One region of the Lysinibacillus sp. GJ-1 genome, then DNA from elsewhere that is predicted to be linked to it. Evidence: predicted binding sites of a transcription regulator. Region 1 holds the regulator's gene; the other holds the start of a gene.
What was found. The regulator Rex, encoded in region 1, represses fermentation and respiration genes when NADH is low (regulators of the CRP and FNR family bind a similar motif). The targets are predictions, from matches to a motif close to TTGTGAAATATTTCACAA.
Positions count from the first base shown of each region.

Region 1 (8,079 bases):
TCACTTTTATATTGTCCGATTAATTGTGCTAAGGAGCTGATAACACTATAACTTTCATCAGCGAATACTTGACTTTCAAAGTAATTATCTTCATTGATATTACTAAGATAAACATCATTTAATTCCATGCCCATAATAGCCTTCGCTGTACCCGTTAAACAAGCGATAGCAATTAGAAACACAATCACTTTTGTAATCAGTGCATGACTAATATTTCTCAACTTTATACCCAACTCCCCACACAACTTTTAAATACTTCGGCTCTTTCGGATTAATTTCAATTTTTTCTCGAATTTTCCGAATATGGACTGCCACCGTATTTTCTGGGTTAACGGCGCTTTCATTCCACACCTTTTCATAAATCTCTTCAATGGTAAATACTCTTCCAGTATTGGCTGTAAGTAGCTTTAAAATTTTATACTGTACTGGGGTCAAATGAACAGCTTGTTTATCAACCGTAATGACTTTCTTTTCATCATCAATCATAAGACCACCCGTTTGGAAAATATGGCTACTTACTTCCAGACTGCCAAATGCCGTATACCTTCTTAACTGTGATTTCACTCGAGCGACCAGTTCTAATGGATTAAACGGCTTTGCCATATAATCATCTGCACCAATATTTAATCCGAGTATTTTATCATAATCCTCCGACTTAGCAGAAAGCATAATTAATGGAATCATATTATCTTGCCGAATCTTCATGGTCGCCGTAATGCCATCCATTTTTGGCATCATAATATCCATAATAATTAGGTGAATTACTTGCTCTTGAATAAGATCAATTGCCTCCACACCATTGTACGCTTTAAAAACTTTATATCCCTCATTTTCTAAATAAACGCTTATTGCCCTTACAATTTCTTTATCATCATCACAAATCAAAATGTTCAACTACATTCAATCCTCCATCTCTTTAGGTTCCTGTAATCACTCCTATTGGATTCGTATAAAAATATAATACTAACTAAATCTTAACAAACTCATGCACCAATTCTTAAGATTTTCTTATTGTTTCCTATGTACGATCATTGTCCAGAACTGTTTTCATGGACATACAAAAAAAGAAGCCTCTCACAAGTTCCATGAACTTATGAGAGGCTTCGTTAAAATCCTAGCATTTCACCTATTACAAACCCTTCTAGCAAGGGGCTGACGGCTTATTACATCATGCCGCCCATGCCACCCATACCGCCCATATCAGGCATGCCTGGTGCTGCTGGTTCTGGAATATCTGCTACAACCGCTTCTGTTGTTAAGAATAAAGCTGCTACAGAAGCTGCGTTTTGTAGTGCTGAACGTGTTACTTTTGCTGGGTCTACTACGCCTGCTTCCATCATGTTTACCCATTCGCCTGTTGCTGCGTTGAAACCAACACCGATTTCTTCGCGTTTTAAACGGTCTACAATGATAGAACCTTCAAGACCAGCATTGTTTGCGATTTGACGAACTGGCTCTTCTAACGCACGAAGTACGATTTTTACACCAGTTGCTACATCGCCGTCAAATGCGTCAGCTGCTTTTTCAACTGCTGCATAGACGTTTAGAAGTGCAGTACCACCACCTGATACAATACCTTCTTCAACTGCTGCACGTGTTGAGTTCAGTGCATCTTCAATGCGAAGTTTACGCTCTTTTAGTTCTGTTTCTGTTGCAGCACCAACTTTAATCACTGCTACACCACCAGCTAATTTCGCTAAGCGCTCTTGTAATTTTTCTTTATCGAACTCTGAAGTTGTTTCAGCAAGTTGTGCACGGATTTGGCCTACGCGACTTTCGATTGCATCTGCGCCGCCAACACCTTCTACGATTGTTGTGTTGTCTTTTGTGACAACAACTTTCGCTGCAAGGCCTAGTGATGTAATATCAGCTGTTTTAAGGTCTAAACCTAATTCTTCTGTAATTACTTGACCACCTGTTAAGATTGCAATATCTTCTAGCATTGCTTTACGACGGTCACCGAAACCTGGCGCTTTTACTGCTACAGCGTTGAATGTACCGCGTAGTTTGTTTACAACAAGCGTTGCAAGAGCTTCACCTTCAACGTCTTCTGCGATCATTAAAAGTGGACGACCTTGTTGTACCACTTGTTCTAATAGTGGTAAAACTTCTTGGATATTTGTAATTTTCTTATCTGTAATTAAAATGTATGGGTTCTCAAGAACGGCTTCCATTTTATCTGTATCTGTTACCATATAGTGTGATGCATAACCACGATCGAATTGCATACCTTCCACTACATCTAACTCCGTTGTGAAACCTTTAGATTCTTCGATTGTAATAACACCATCATTACCAACACGTTCCATTGCTTCTGCAATTAGTTTGCCTACTTCGTCGTCTGCCGCTGAAATTGCCGCAACTTGTGCAATCTCTTCTTTGTTGCTTACCGGACGAGAAATGCTGTGTAATTCTGTCAGCGCTGCTGCTACCGCTTTGTCAATCCCTTTACGGATGCCAACAGGGTTTGCACCAGCTGTTACGTTTTTCAAACCTTCACGGATAATGGCTTGAGCAAGAACTGTTGCAGTCGTTGTACCATCACCAGCAATTTCATTTGTTTTAGAAGCAACTTCTGCTACTAATTTTGCACCCATGTTTTCGTATGGATTTTCAAGTTCAATTTCTTTTGCAATTGTTACACCATCATTTGTAATTAATGGTGAGCCGAATTTTTTTTCTAACACGACATTACGACCTTTAGGACCTAATGTCACTTTCACTGCGTTTGCTAATTTATCTACACCTTGAAGCATTAATGAACGAGCTTCTTCTGAGAATTTAATGTCTTTTGCCATTTGAATTTACCCTCCTGAAATGGAATATTCGTTAAGCTTGATTCATATAATAATAATTATCCAATAATTGCAAGAATATCGCTTTCGCGTAAGATTAAGTATTCATTGCCTTCATATTTAACTTCTGTACCTGCGTATTTAGAGAAAATAATGTGGTCGTCAACTTTAACGTCAAGCTCTACACGTTGTCCGTTTTCTAAAACACGACCTGTCCCAACTGCTACTACTTTACCTTCTTGCGGTTTTTCTTTTGCAGAGTCTGGTAGTACAATCCCAAATGCAGATTTTTCTTCTACCTCGATTAGTTCGATGACAATACGATCTCCTAGTGGTCTTAACAAGTAAAACAACCTCCTATTAATTTAAATATTAGTTGAAAGTTTATTAGCACTCTATATCAACGAGTGCTAATACATTTATTATGATAATCAATCAATTCTTTTTTTGCAAGCGAGAACTTCGAAAAATTTTGTTTTCTTTCCATATTCCTCTACAATAGAAAGGAAGCTTATGAATGGAAAGGATTTTGACTGTGAATAATTCTCTAAAAAGCGTTCAGCATAAAAAAACTGCTCTTTACGTTTTAATCGTTTACATTATCATGCAAGTATCAGGTAGATGGTTGCTTTTACCGTTCCATCAATTCGTGATGAATACAACAGGCTTATCTCACGAACAAGCAGCTCCTATCACACAAGGCTGGTATATCGCACTCAGTTTTGCGATTGCATTGATTATAAGTTTAATTTTAACCACTCGCGATAAAACGTTTTGGGATGTCTATCAAGGTAAAAAAGAGTCTATCCCGCTTACAATTATGTGGGGCGTTTTAGGTTTCTTCCTTGTATTCTTCGGTCAAATGATTGGAGCGGCTATTGAAATGGCTGTTTTTGGAATCGAGGGTGGCTCACAAAACACTGCTGATATCGTAGCGATAGCTAAAGGTGCACCCATTGCCATTTTAGCGATTGTTGTCTTTGGTCCCATTTTAGAGGAATTTGTCTTCCGTCGCGTTATTTTCGGCTCACTTGTTCAAACGACGAATTTCTGGGTGGCGGCCATTGTTAGTGCTATTTTCTTCGCACTGATTCATTTTGATTTTTCACACATCCTGTTGTATACCATTTGTGGTTTAATCTTTGCTTTCCTATACCACAAAACAAAACGGATATGGACATCAATTATCGCGCACATTATGCTAAATGGCTTTGTAACGCTTATCCAATTAAACGCTGAACCGTTGCAAAAGTTTTTACAAGAACTGCAAAAAATGCAATAAAAAAAGCTGGATGTGATCATCACATCCAGCTTTTTAAATTAGTCATTCATTTCTTCTATTTGTCGTTTTTGCTCAGCCAACAAACGCTCCACTTGCTCACGTTCTGCTGCTATCCGTTCTTCCTCTAACTGCATTGCTTCAGCTTGTAAAAATTTACGATAGCCCCTGCGCGCTATAATAATACTAATCTCATAAATTACAAATAGCGGAATTGCTACAATAACATTTGAAATAAAGTCGGGTGGTGCAAGGAATACCGCTATCACAACTAACACGAAATATGCATATTTTCTGAACTTCACCATTAATTCAGGATTTAATATACCTAAACGTGCTAAAAATAACGTTACAACAGGTAACTGAAAAACGATTCCGAAAGGCATAACTAGGCGAAACAAAAATGAAAAATATGCGTTAATTCCTATTGTTTGTTTGATTTCTAAATCCGCAGATAAGCCCATCATAAAATGCATAACATATGGGAACAACACAAAATAAGAAAATGATGCACCTGCTATAAATAGAATAAACGAATAAGGAATATATTTTAAAGTAGCCTTACGTTCTGTCTCATGTAAACCTGGTGTGATAAACAACCAAATTTGATGAAGAAGCAATGGTGAACTTAAAACGAACGCTACAAAAACCGTCACTTGTAGGTAAATAACAAGAGGATCGGTCACATTAAACGCGTTTAAAGTTAGTTGCTCTGCTTCTTTACTATATTGAATATATTTAATAATTGGTTCAGCTAGATAAAAGCCAACAATAAGTGCAATAACAAAGAAAACAGCACAAATAAAGAGCCGTTTCCTTAGTTCTACTAAATGCTCTGTAACAGTTAATTCTCTTGGATTCATATTAAATTGACATCCTTAACTTACTTAACGTTATCATTTTCTTTATGTTCAATTACTTTCTTTTTTGCATCATCATCGTCATCAGCTAGACCTTTTGTTGCATTTTTAAATTCGCGAAGTGTAGAACCCATAGCTTTACCTAGCTCTGGTAATTTCTTTGGTCCGAAAATTAAAATTGCAACCACACCGATAATAACTATACTAACTGGTGTAATAGCACTTAAGTGCACAACCATTACAGCCACCTCCTCTTATATATATATCATTTTAACTTAAATTTTTAGGTTTGGCGAATTTATTTAGATAGTTTGAACGCCATCAATTGTAACTGTTTACAAAATTGTGAATGCACTTATTTATCGCTATTTCTTATTAAATAAATAAGCGCTTGCAATTCAACTGATAAATCTATTGTTAATAATTTCATAGAATCGGGTACAGTAATTCGCTCTGGTGTAAAGTTTAAAATACCTTTTGCGTCCATTGCAGCTAAGCGATCCGCCATCTTCTGAGCAGAGCGTGAAGATACTGTTAAAATAGCTAGGTCTGCCCCGTATTCAGCATACTTTTCTTCTAGTAAATCGGGATGATACACAGGAATATTGCTGATCATTTTCCCTTCCTTAGGCGCCTTCGAATCAAATGCCACCACAATGTGCGTATTATGATTTTTCTGGAAATTATACTTTAAAAAGGCATTACCTAAGTTCCCCACACCGATTAATGCTACTTTTGTTGTTTCATGCTGATCTAGTGTTTGACTAAAAAATGTCAATAGATGTTGTACATCGTAGCCATATCCCTTTTTCCCAAGCGCACCAAAATAAGAGAAATCACGACGAATCGTTGCAGAGTCGATTTTCATCGCTTCGCTCAATTCCTTCGATGAAATACGTTCCATTCCTTCTTGCGCAAAGTTTTGGATAAATCGATAGTAAAGAGGAAGTCTTTTAGTTGTGGCTTGTGGAATTTTCACTTCTTGTTTCAAACTTTTTCCTCCTTATAAACACATCAAATCCACAGAAGTGCATTTGAATATTCTTTTGAAACATGCTTATACAAATCAATTACATCACTGTGTAATTGCGTCCAGATATTTTCCAAGCTTATGCGGTAATCTGTGACATCCACTGGTGGATTTCCCTTTAGTTAACGGCGTTTTTTACGCCACTAACTAAAGAGAAATCGTTTCAATCTTACATGACAGCTTGGAATAAGTAAAGCACTGACATTGCAAGCAAATCCCTCATCATTTACACTAAGAATGAATTGAGGTGTCAAGAATGATTGTATTACAAGTCAATCAACTATATAAATCCTTTATTGCCGATGAAATTTTAAGTGGCGTAAAACTAGAAGTTCAACATCGTGATCGTGTCGCATTAGTAGGACGTAACGGTGCTGGTAAATCCACTTTACTAAAAATCATTGCTGGTCAATTGTCATATGATGCTGGCGATATTATCATTCCAAAAGGTGTACAAGTCGGCTATTTGGAACAACATGCTGGACTAAATTCTACGTTGTCAATTTGGGACGAAATGATGACAATTTTCGAACCGCTTCTTTCACAAGAAAAAGCATTACGTTCCCTTGAACAACAAATGGCTAATCCAGCCGTTTACGATAACTCTGACATGTATACAAAGATAATGTCCGAATATGACCAATTACAACATGATTTTAAAGATGCAGGTGGCTATCAGTACGAGTCTGATACACGCTCTGTTCTTCATGGAATGCAATTTTACCCAGAGGATTATGAAAAACCAATAAGCTCCTTGTCAAGGGGCCAGCGAACTCGTCTAGCTCTTGCTAAGCTGCTACTAAGCAAGCCCGATTTATTAATTCTCGATGAGCCTACCAACCATTTAGATATTGAAACGCTATCTTGGTTAGAGAATTATTTAAAAGGCTATGAAGGCGCTATTTTAATTGTTTCCCATGACCGTTATTTCTTAGATCAAGTTGTTTCTATCGTCTATGAAGTATCTCGCCATCGCGTCACAAAATATACAGGCAACTATAGTGCCTATTTAGATGAGAAAGCAAAAAACTATGAGCGCGATATGAAAATGTTTGAACGCCAACAAGATGAGAAAGCCAAGCTAGAGGATTTTATTCAAAAAAATATTGCCCGTGCCTCGACGACCAAAATGGCACAGAGCCGACGCAAAATGCTTGAACGCACAGAATGGATGGACTCCCCTGAAGGAGATGAAAAGTCCGCTAGCTTCGGTTTTACAATTGAACGGCAAAGTGGAAATGATGTACTTTCTATTGATGCCTTAGCTGTTGGCTACGGTGACAAGCAAATTTCTAGCGGCATAACACTACGAACTTTTCGTGAAGACCGCATCGCATTAGTCGGACCAAACGGTGTGGGCAAATCCACATTATTAAAAACCATAGTAAAAGATTTGTCCCCACTTGCAGGGGAAATCCGCTATGGTACTAATGTGCAAATTGGCTATTACGATCAAGAACAGGCGAAACTATCTAGCAACAAGAGCGTTTTAAAGGAACTATGGGATGAATGGCCATTAATGAATGAAAAAGATATTCGCACTGTACTTGGTCGCTTTTTATTCAGCGGCGAAGATGTGGATAAAACGGTAAACTCTTTATCTGGTGGTGAGAAAGCTCGACTGGCATTGGCAAAGTTAATGATGCAAAAAGCGAATTTCTTAATTCTCGATGAGCCTACCAACCATTTAGATTTGGATAGTAAAGAGGTGCTAGAAAATGCCCTAATTGATTATCCTGGAACGCTCCTTTTCGTATCACATGACCGTTATTTCATTAACCGAATTGCTACCAAAGTTGTTGAGCTATCTGGAGAAGGTTCTTTTGAGTATTTAGGTGATTATGATTATTATCTTGAGAAAAAACAGGAGCTTTACGAAATTGCTCAAATGAAAGCAGCTTCTCAGTCACAACTACAATCAACAGCATCTGAAAAGACCTCTACTTCAACAATTGATAAAGAGGCAAAAAAGCGTGAACGCCAAATTAGAAGAACTATTGAAGAGCTAGAAGTCAACATGCAGAAGGCTTCAGTAGAAATTGCTCGTTTAGAAGAAGCACTTTGCGATTCTGAAATTTTCACAGACCATGAGAAAATTATACAACTACAAAATGA
Region 1 is NZ_CP088912.1:4,238,802-4,246,880, forward strand. Features, by position in the region: gene LO754_RS21050 (sensor histidine kinase) at 1-221, opposite strand, end outside; gene LO754_RS21055 (response regulator transcription factor) at 208-894, opposite strand; gene groL (chaperonin GroEL) at 1,164-2,798, opposite strand; gene groES (co-chaperone GroES) at 2,855-3,139, opposite strand; gene LO754_RS21070 (CPBP family intramembrane glutamic endopeptidase) at 3,313-4,077, shown strand; gene tatC (twin-arginine translocase subunit TatC) at 4,116-4,937, opposite strand; gene LO754_RS21080 (twin-arginine translocase TatA/TatE family subunit) at 4,958-5,173, opposite strand; gene LO754_RS21085 (redox-sensing transcriptional repressor Rex) at 5,290-5,925, opposite strand; gene LO754_RS21090 (ABC transporter ATP-binding protein) at 6,221-8,079, shown strand, end outside.

Region 2 (8,079 bases), 710 kb from region 1:
TATCGAAAAGTTTACCAGTAATCGGAGACATAATCCCCATTGCAAGGGCACCAGGAAGCATCATTAAACCTGCTTCGAATGGTTCAATCCCACGAATTGATTGTACATACGCAGGGGTTAAAATCATCCCCGAGAACATCGCCATTGAAACGATTACGGAAATCGCAGAGCTTAATGCAAACATAGGATATTTGTAAATACGTAATTCTAATAAAGGCTGATCCATACGTAGTTGTTTAAAGATGAAGATAATTAAAGCAGCAAACCCCACTATAATCGTACCGTATACCCAAGGACTCGACCATCCTTTGTCACCTGCCGTACTGAAACCGTATAAAATTCCACCAAACGCTACTGTTGATAATAATACAGAAGGAACATCTAAGTGTACTTCACGTGTTTCCATTACATTGTCTAATTTCCAAATACCAAATAGTAGACTAATAATGGCAAATGGTATAATCATTTGGAACAACATACGCCAATCATGATGTTCAACGATATAACCAGATAATGTCGGACCTATTGCTGGTGCAGCGATCATAACTAAACCGAAAATACCCATTGCCGCTCCACGTTTTTCTTTTGGGAAGCTAGTTAGCATGACGTTCATTAATAATGGTGACATACTAGCAGCCCCTGCCGCTTGCACCATACGCCCTGCCAGTAACATGCCAAAGTTTGGAGCAAAGCCAGCCATAATTGTACCTATCGTAAAGATAGACATTGCCGTAATAAATAAATGTCTATTTTTAAAGCGCGTCACAAAGAATGCTGATGCAGGTACTAAAATACCGCTGACCAGCATATATCCAGTTGCAAGCCATTGTACCTTTGCATACGTAATACCAAAATCTTTCATGATTGTTGGCAACGCAACATTTAACAATGTGTTGTTAAGAAAAGCAACAAAAGCACCCACGAACAAAATAGCAATCATGCCATAAGGGGGCTTTTTCATTGTTAAGTCATTATTCATTTATATCCCTCTATTCTCTCTTGTTGTTTACGATAAAACTTATTTTATACTCGCAGTCTACTTTTTTCAAGAATTAAGATTAATAAATTTCAAAACGTTGATATAACAGCGTTTACATTGTAGAATACTAGTATAATAACTTTAAAAAGGTGAGGTCATGAATAAAAGAAAAAGACAAATAATTACTGCAGCTCGGGAACTTTTTATAGAAAAAGGATTTTTAGATACGTCCATTAACGATATTATTAGTGCAGCCAAAGTTTCAAAGGGCACTTTTTATAATCATTTTGTTTCTAAAAATGAATGTTTAATTGCCATTTTAGATGAGGGGCGTGAGGAGGCTAGTAATCGTCGACACGAGCTTCTTTATGGAAAGGATCCCACTGATTTAGAAATATTAACACAGCAAGTGGCAGTGTTAATGCATGTCAATCGCGAGCATAACCTCATACAAATTTTCGAATCGATTTTCCATTCACGGGATAGTGAACTTAAAAAAATCCTTTTGAATTATCACTTACAAGAATTAGAATGGCTTGCCAATCGACTTGTCCAAGTTTTTGGTGAAGAAATTAGACCGATGAGCTATGAATGTGCCGTACAAACATTGGGGATGGTGAACCTTTCCTTACGTGCAGTCCTAATAGCGGACTACAAATATATAAACCGCGAAGCCATTGTACGAGTAGCATTACGCAATATAAGTGTCATTATACCAACTATGCTTGAATCCAATGAAGTCCTTATAAGTGCTGAAATGTTTAACGCAATACAAAACGTAATTAATTATCAACAAGTAAGTAAAGATGTCGTCATTGACCAATTAGCAGGCTTTACTAAGGGACTGTCAGAGGATGACACGCTTGAAGGTTTTGAATATGCAACATTTCTTTTAGAGGAATTGCAGCAACAAAAACCAAAACTCTTTATTATTGAATCCTTGCTCACCCCTTTCAGAAAAGCATTCGTTGGAACGGAACATGCTGCTGAAGCACGTGATATTGCCAATAGTCTATGGCGCTATGTAAAAATGCAACAACCATCAGAGCAATGTAAAAAGTAATCAAAAACCCCCGATTAGCAATGCTAATCGGGGGCTTTAGTGGTGCCAGTCACCCAAACAATTTTAACGATTTACTTTACGGTCTTTCGGGCCTACCCAGAAGCCAATTATAATACTTAAAGCAACCACTAGAAACGGTGCATAAAAAATAATAAATTGATTCACTGTAAAACCTCCTATACGTGATGATTCCGTTTACCACAAGCATAATCACGATCAAATACAAACCATTTCATCACTAAATAAAGTGAAGGTATGAGTAAAACAAGACCACCAATAAAGGCAATGACCAATGCTATCGCCATCGATTCATTTGTAAAACTATCATGAACCGATAAATATGGGTACAACAAGTAAGGATAATGAGAAATGCCATAGCCGAAAAAGGCGAAGCCAAACTGTACGACCAATAATATAACGGCTAGCCCATATTTTTTCTTAACGCCTAAAAGGATTAGAGTCATGATAAAAAGAACACCTGACATGGCGAATAGCCACCATAAATTCAGCATATTTTCATAGTGCGCAGTATTGTGCCCCTTTAATTCCACCATAATCCCGATAACACTTGCAACAAGTGGAATTGACCAGCCAAGTGCATATTTTCTCATTAAATCGGAAGCGTGTTCATCGTTCGCTCTTTTACCGTACCAAGTTAAAAATACTGCGGAAATATACAGAACCGCTACAACACTTAACAACACGATTGACCAAGTTAAAGGACTAGTAAAAAGTTTCGCAATTTCCAAATGAGGCTGATCCTTTACCATTGTTACGAATCCACCCTCGGAAATCGTCAATACAATGGAAAGGGATGCTGGGATAAATAAACCAGTGACACCGTACATTAGCTTATAGCCAATGTGTCCACTTTTTGCACTATAAGATTCAAATGCATAATAACTCCCCCGAATTGCAATTAAAATTAGAGAAATACTTACGGGTACTAGCAAAATTGTGCCATAATAGTAAGCTGATTGCGGAAAGAAACCAACAATACCTACAAAGAAAAAAACTAAGAAAACATTTGTAATTTCCCACACTGGTGATAAATAGCGTTTTATCACTTGTGATAAGATATGATCTTTCCCAATCATTACACTATAGGCATTAAAAAAGCCTGCCCCAAAGTCAATAGATGCAACGATGACATAACCAAAGAGAAATAACCATAGTACAGAAATGCCCAAAACTTCTAAGCTCATGGTTCTTCACAACCTTCAACTAATTTATGTTCTGCAAGTTCACGTTCAATTGGATTGTCACGGAACATCCGAATAAGCGCTATGATACTACCAATTGCTAAAACGATATATAAGCCCGCAAATAGAATTAACATCGTATCTACTTGCCCACTCGTAGTCGCACCTTCCGATGTTTTCATGTACCCTCTTAAAATCCATGGTTGTCGCCCTACTTCAGCTAACCACCAGCCCGCTTCTATTGCAATAAGTGCAAGTGGACCACCTGCAACAATTACTCTTTTAAATAGTTTAGACGAAACAAATCGCCAATTTCGCCATTTACCCAGAACATAAACAGCTGCCACTACAATTAATAACGTGCCAATCATCACCATTACATCGAATAAATAGTGAATATAGAGTGGTGGTTGTTCATCTTTCGGAAATTGATCAAGCCCCGTCACTTCTGCAAACGGATTATTATGCGCTAATACACTTAAAGCATAAGGTATTTTAATAGCGTATTTTATGTCTTCTCCATCCAATACACCAAATAAAACAAGGGAAGCGTCTTCTTCCGTTTCAAAATGCCATTCTGCTGCTGCTAATTTTTCAGGTTGATATTCCGCTAAATATTTGCCTGAAAAGTCTCCTACTACAAGTGCTGCCAGTGAAAAGACTAACCCTAATTTCATTAGTAAATACAGCGCTTTTTTATGATATACGTGCGCAGACCCTCGTAGCATGCGATAGGCAGCAATGGAAGCTAATAAAAAAGCTGCCGTCATATAAGATGTTACTAAAACGTGCGCTACCTTTGTCGGCATTGCCGGATTAAACATAGCTAGTATGGGCTGAATATTGATTAGCTCCCCATCCACAATATCAAATCCTTGTGGTGCATTCATAAAGGCATTCACGATTGTAATAAATACTGCTGACATAGAAGCACCAATGGCTACTGGTACTAATAATAGTAAATGTCTCTTCGGATTTTTGAAGCGATCCCATGTATACAAATACAACCCTAAAAAAATGGCTTCAACGAAAAACGCGAACGTTTCCATAAATAGTGGTAGAGCAATAATTTGACCAGCTAATTCCATAAAGTTTGGCCATAATAAAGAAAGTTGCAAGCCAATTGCAGTTCCTGTCACAACGCCAATTGCTACTGTAATAACAAATCCACGTGCCCAACGTCGAGCGAGTAATAAATAATGCTCATCATTATTTTTAATCCCAACCCATTGAGCGATCATAATCATCAGCGGTATACCAACACCAATTGTTGCATAAATAATATGGAAAGATAATGTTAATTCGGTTAAGGCACGGCTCCAAAATACAGCTGAATCATTCATATTTATACATCTCCTAGCTACTAAATATTCTCCCGACAAATGACATCAACATTATCCCAGCTATTACAAAACTAATAATGATTAACTTTTTTTCTTGGGATTTATATGCAATACGATTTTGTTGTTTATTTACCACACGAATCAACCCATTGATTCCTCATAAAATTGCATCTCCTTTTTCTTCTATGCAACCAGTATAAGCAACCCAACTTTTTAGAAATATAGGGGTTTTCCACTATAAAAAAACGACATTGACAACTTTGTGAATAGCATGACACTTTCTATTTACATAAAAAAAGATCACTCCAACAACGAGTAATCTTCTTCATTCATATTTTGTTTGTGGCATTAACTAATGAACAGTCCCACCCCAAATAATTAAAAAACCGCTAAGAAGCATGAGCCTCTAGCGGTTTTTTAATGGTTAGCTTGTATGATTAAACATTGTTAGCATAAGGGCAATTTTTCAAGAAATTTTAATTCAAAGATAGTACCATTATTATCTGAATGAACGCATATTGTTCCATTATGCAAATCAATCAGTTGTTTCGTAATGGCTAAGCCAAGACCTGTGCCCGTTGCATCATCTGTTGTATTTGTACCACGATAATAGCGTTCAAAAAGATTGTCTAATTCATCTTGTGGAATACCTGGACCTTGGTCTGTAATCGTTAGCTTAATGCCTTTGTCTATATTTTGAGCCTCTACAAGAACCTTCGTACCTTCTGGTGTGTATTTTTTAGCATTGGTAATTAAATTATCTAAGATGCGCTTTAATAAAAGCTCATCTGCTTCAAGCATTACGTCCCCATATACTTTGATTGATACTTGCTCATCTGCAAATTGGGGTAACCATGTGGCAAGTGCTAATGATACTTTCTCGAGCTGGATTGCTTTATTCTTTAATTGATAAGAATACGTTAAATCTTGTATAAGTAAATCCATATAGTTGGCTTTTTCACGCATTGTATTCGCAAATATTCGCATCTCTTCTTTCGTCCATTCATACTCTTCGGAAGCAAGCATTGTAGAATACCCATAAATCGAGCTTAATGGTGTCTTTAAATCATGCGACAAACCCGTTATCCATTCCTCTCGTAATTGCTCGGATTGCTGAATTTGTCTTTCGTTGGAAGCAAGACGTTCAGATAAATGATTAAGCGATTCATCAACAGGTTGGAATAACTTAAATTTCCTTTTCAATTTACCTGTCTTTTGATGATGGATTTTATTATCACTTACTTCCCTATAATCGAACTGCGTTAGTCGTTCAATACGAGAGATTACATATACAAGGGGCCTTACAAATTGACGTGAAATGCTCATGGATAACAAAATAATCCCTACCAACAAAATACTATGCCCGCCAAAAAATATAGACACAAATAAAATCATTGCTTTATTAAAAGGCTCTTCAAATGGCTTATAGGAGGGGTTTGGCATACGTACTATTAGCGTTGAACCATCTTCTAATGACGTACTTTGCCTAAGCTCGGCTTGCTCAAAAATATCATATTTTTCATCTAGCAACTGCGGCTTATGCAATTTCTTATAATGCTCCCCGATTACCTTTACACGATTCCAACGCTCATTATAAATTTCAATCGCAATCTGATTAGCTTGTAAGCGTTCGAGTAGCTCCGAAGGGAATTCTTTCTTTTCACGAATCACCTGCAAGACCTCATTGAACATAGGCTGCAAAGGCGATGTAGGTAAAAACAACAAATAGTATTTGGGTATTTCCCACGTATGCATGCCTGGACGTTTAAGCGCCATAATTTCACGGTCCGTCATGCTACACAGCTCACAACTATCCCCTGTATAATCGACAATTTCCATGGCATTGTTCAATAAATATAACTGCCCTACATTTTCCTCTGCGCGTTTTTCTAAGAAATCGGCTATTTTTACGGATTTACCATTTTTCACAATTGCATTATCTTCGATTTCAAAAGAACTCATCGTATGGATGTTATCACCGACTCGTTCATTTATAAAAAGTCCAAAAACCACTAAACTAATAATGAAGCCCAAAATGATAAGTAAATAAAATATGATAAAGTAGGATACAAAACGCAGTGATAATTTCCCTGCCGGCTTCATACTTGATCATCTCCAACTAATTTATAGCCAATCCCTCTCACCGTAATAATGCAAGTTGGTTTACCAGGATTCCTTTCTATTTTTTCACGTAACTTGCGAATATGAACCATTACCGTATTATCGTCAAATAAAAAATCGCCCCACACACGTTCATAAATTTGTTCTTTCGATAATACTTGCCCCTCGTTTTCACATAAATACTTCAATAAGTAAAATAAACGACCGCTAATCAATTCCTTTTTTCCGTCTACAGTTATTTCTGCTGCATCTATATCAAAAGTAAAACGGCTACATGTGTAAACGTGACTTCCAGATACATTCTTTTGCTTCATATATCGAGTAAATTGGACTTTTACCCTTGCTACTAGCTCAAGCGGATTAAACGGTTTCGTAATATAATCGTCTGCGCCATTCATAAACCCTCGAAGTTTATCTGCATCACTGCTCTTGGCTGTTAAAAAAAATAGCGGTGCATCACTTTGCTTTCGAATAACTTCCGCCAAATCAAGCCCACTACCGTCTGGTAGCATAATATCTAATAAGTAAAAATCAAAAACATTTTGCTCGATCACTTTTTTCCCATCTTCTATCGTCGTGCATAACGTAATATTTACAAAACCTTCTTTTCTTAAAATAATTTCAATCATTTCCGCAATGGCACGTTCATCCTCTAACACAAATATCGCCGCTTCTTGCACCTTGTCACCTACTTTTAAGATTACTTTAAGGTAGTCGTTAATTCACGATAAGCTTTCCCAACTACACTATATATAAGTTAACCAATAAAGGAGTTAAAAGGCAATGACAGCACATCGTGTACGCTTCATCGATGCAATGCGTGGATTTAGTTTATTTGGTATTTTAATGGCCAACTTGCTCATTTTTCAGTATGGAATGTATGGCAAAGAAAAGTTAGGTGATCTTTCCTTTCTTGATACAGGAGCTTTATATTTTGTAAAAATATTTATCGAAGGCTCATTTATGCCGATTTTCACTATATTATTCGGCTATTCCCTTATTAAAATGATACAGTCCGTTCGCAATAAAAAAGGCAAAAGTCGCTGGTCTATTTTACGTAGAGCGATAGGATTAATCGTTTTAGGCGGACTTCATGCAACATTTTTATGGGAAGGTGACATTTTACTGTTTTATGGATTTATTACATTATTTTTAATTCCATTTATAAATCGCAAACCAAAAACATTAGTTATTTGGGCTAGCGTATTGTTTGTATTAACAACCGCTTTAACTTATGGTTCAGATGAAATATCAGCAAAAGATGACAAAGAAATGGCCGTATATATTGATAAAGCAAATACTACCTATGCAAATGGAAGCTATCAAGAAATTTTCGACTTTCGATTAAACGTCATGCCTCCTGACATAGAT
Region 2 is NZ_CP088912.1:257,498-265,576, reverse strand. Features, by position in the region: gene LO754_RS01245 (DHA2 family efflux MFS transporter permease subunit) at 1-979, opposite strand, end outside; gene LO754_RS01240 (TetR/AcrR family transcriptional regulator) at 1,137-2,042, shown strand; gene cydS (cytochrome bd oxidase small subunit CydS family protein) at 2,106-2,207, opposite strand; gene LO754_RS01235 (cytochrome d ubiquinol oxidase subunit II) at 2,219-3,247, opposite strand; gene LO754_RS01230 (cytochrome ubiquinol oxidase subunit I) at 3,244-4,587, opposite strand; gene LO754_RS01225 (sensor histidine kinase) at 5,035-6,690, opposite strand; gene LO754_RS01220 (response regulator transcription factor) at 6,687-7,388, opposite strand; gene LO754_RS01215 (DUF418 domain-containing protein) at 7,492-8,079, shown strand, end outside.
Region 2: LO754_RS01230 (cytochrome ubiquinol oxidase subunit I) is a predicted target of Rex. The motif match lies at 4,848-4,865, and genes of this name have one in related genera.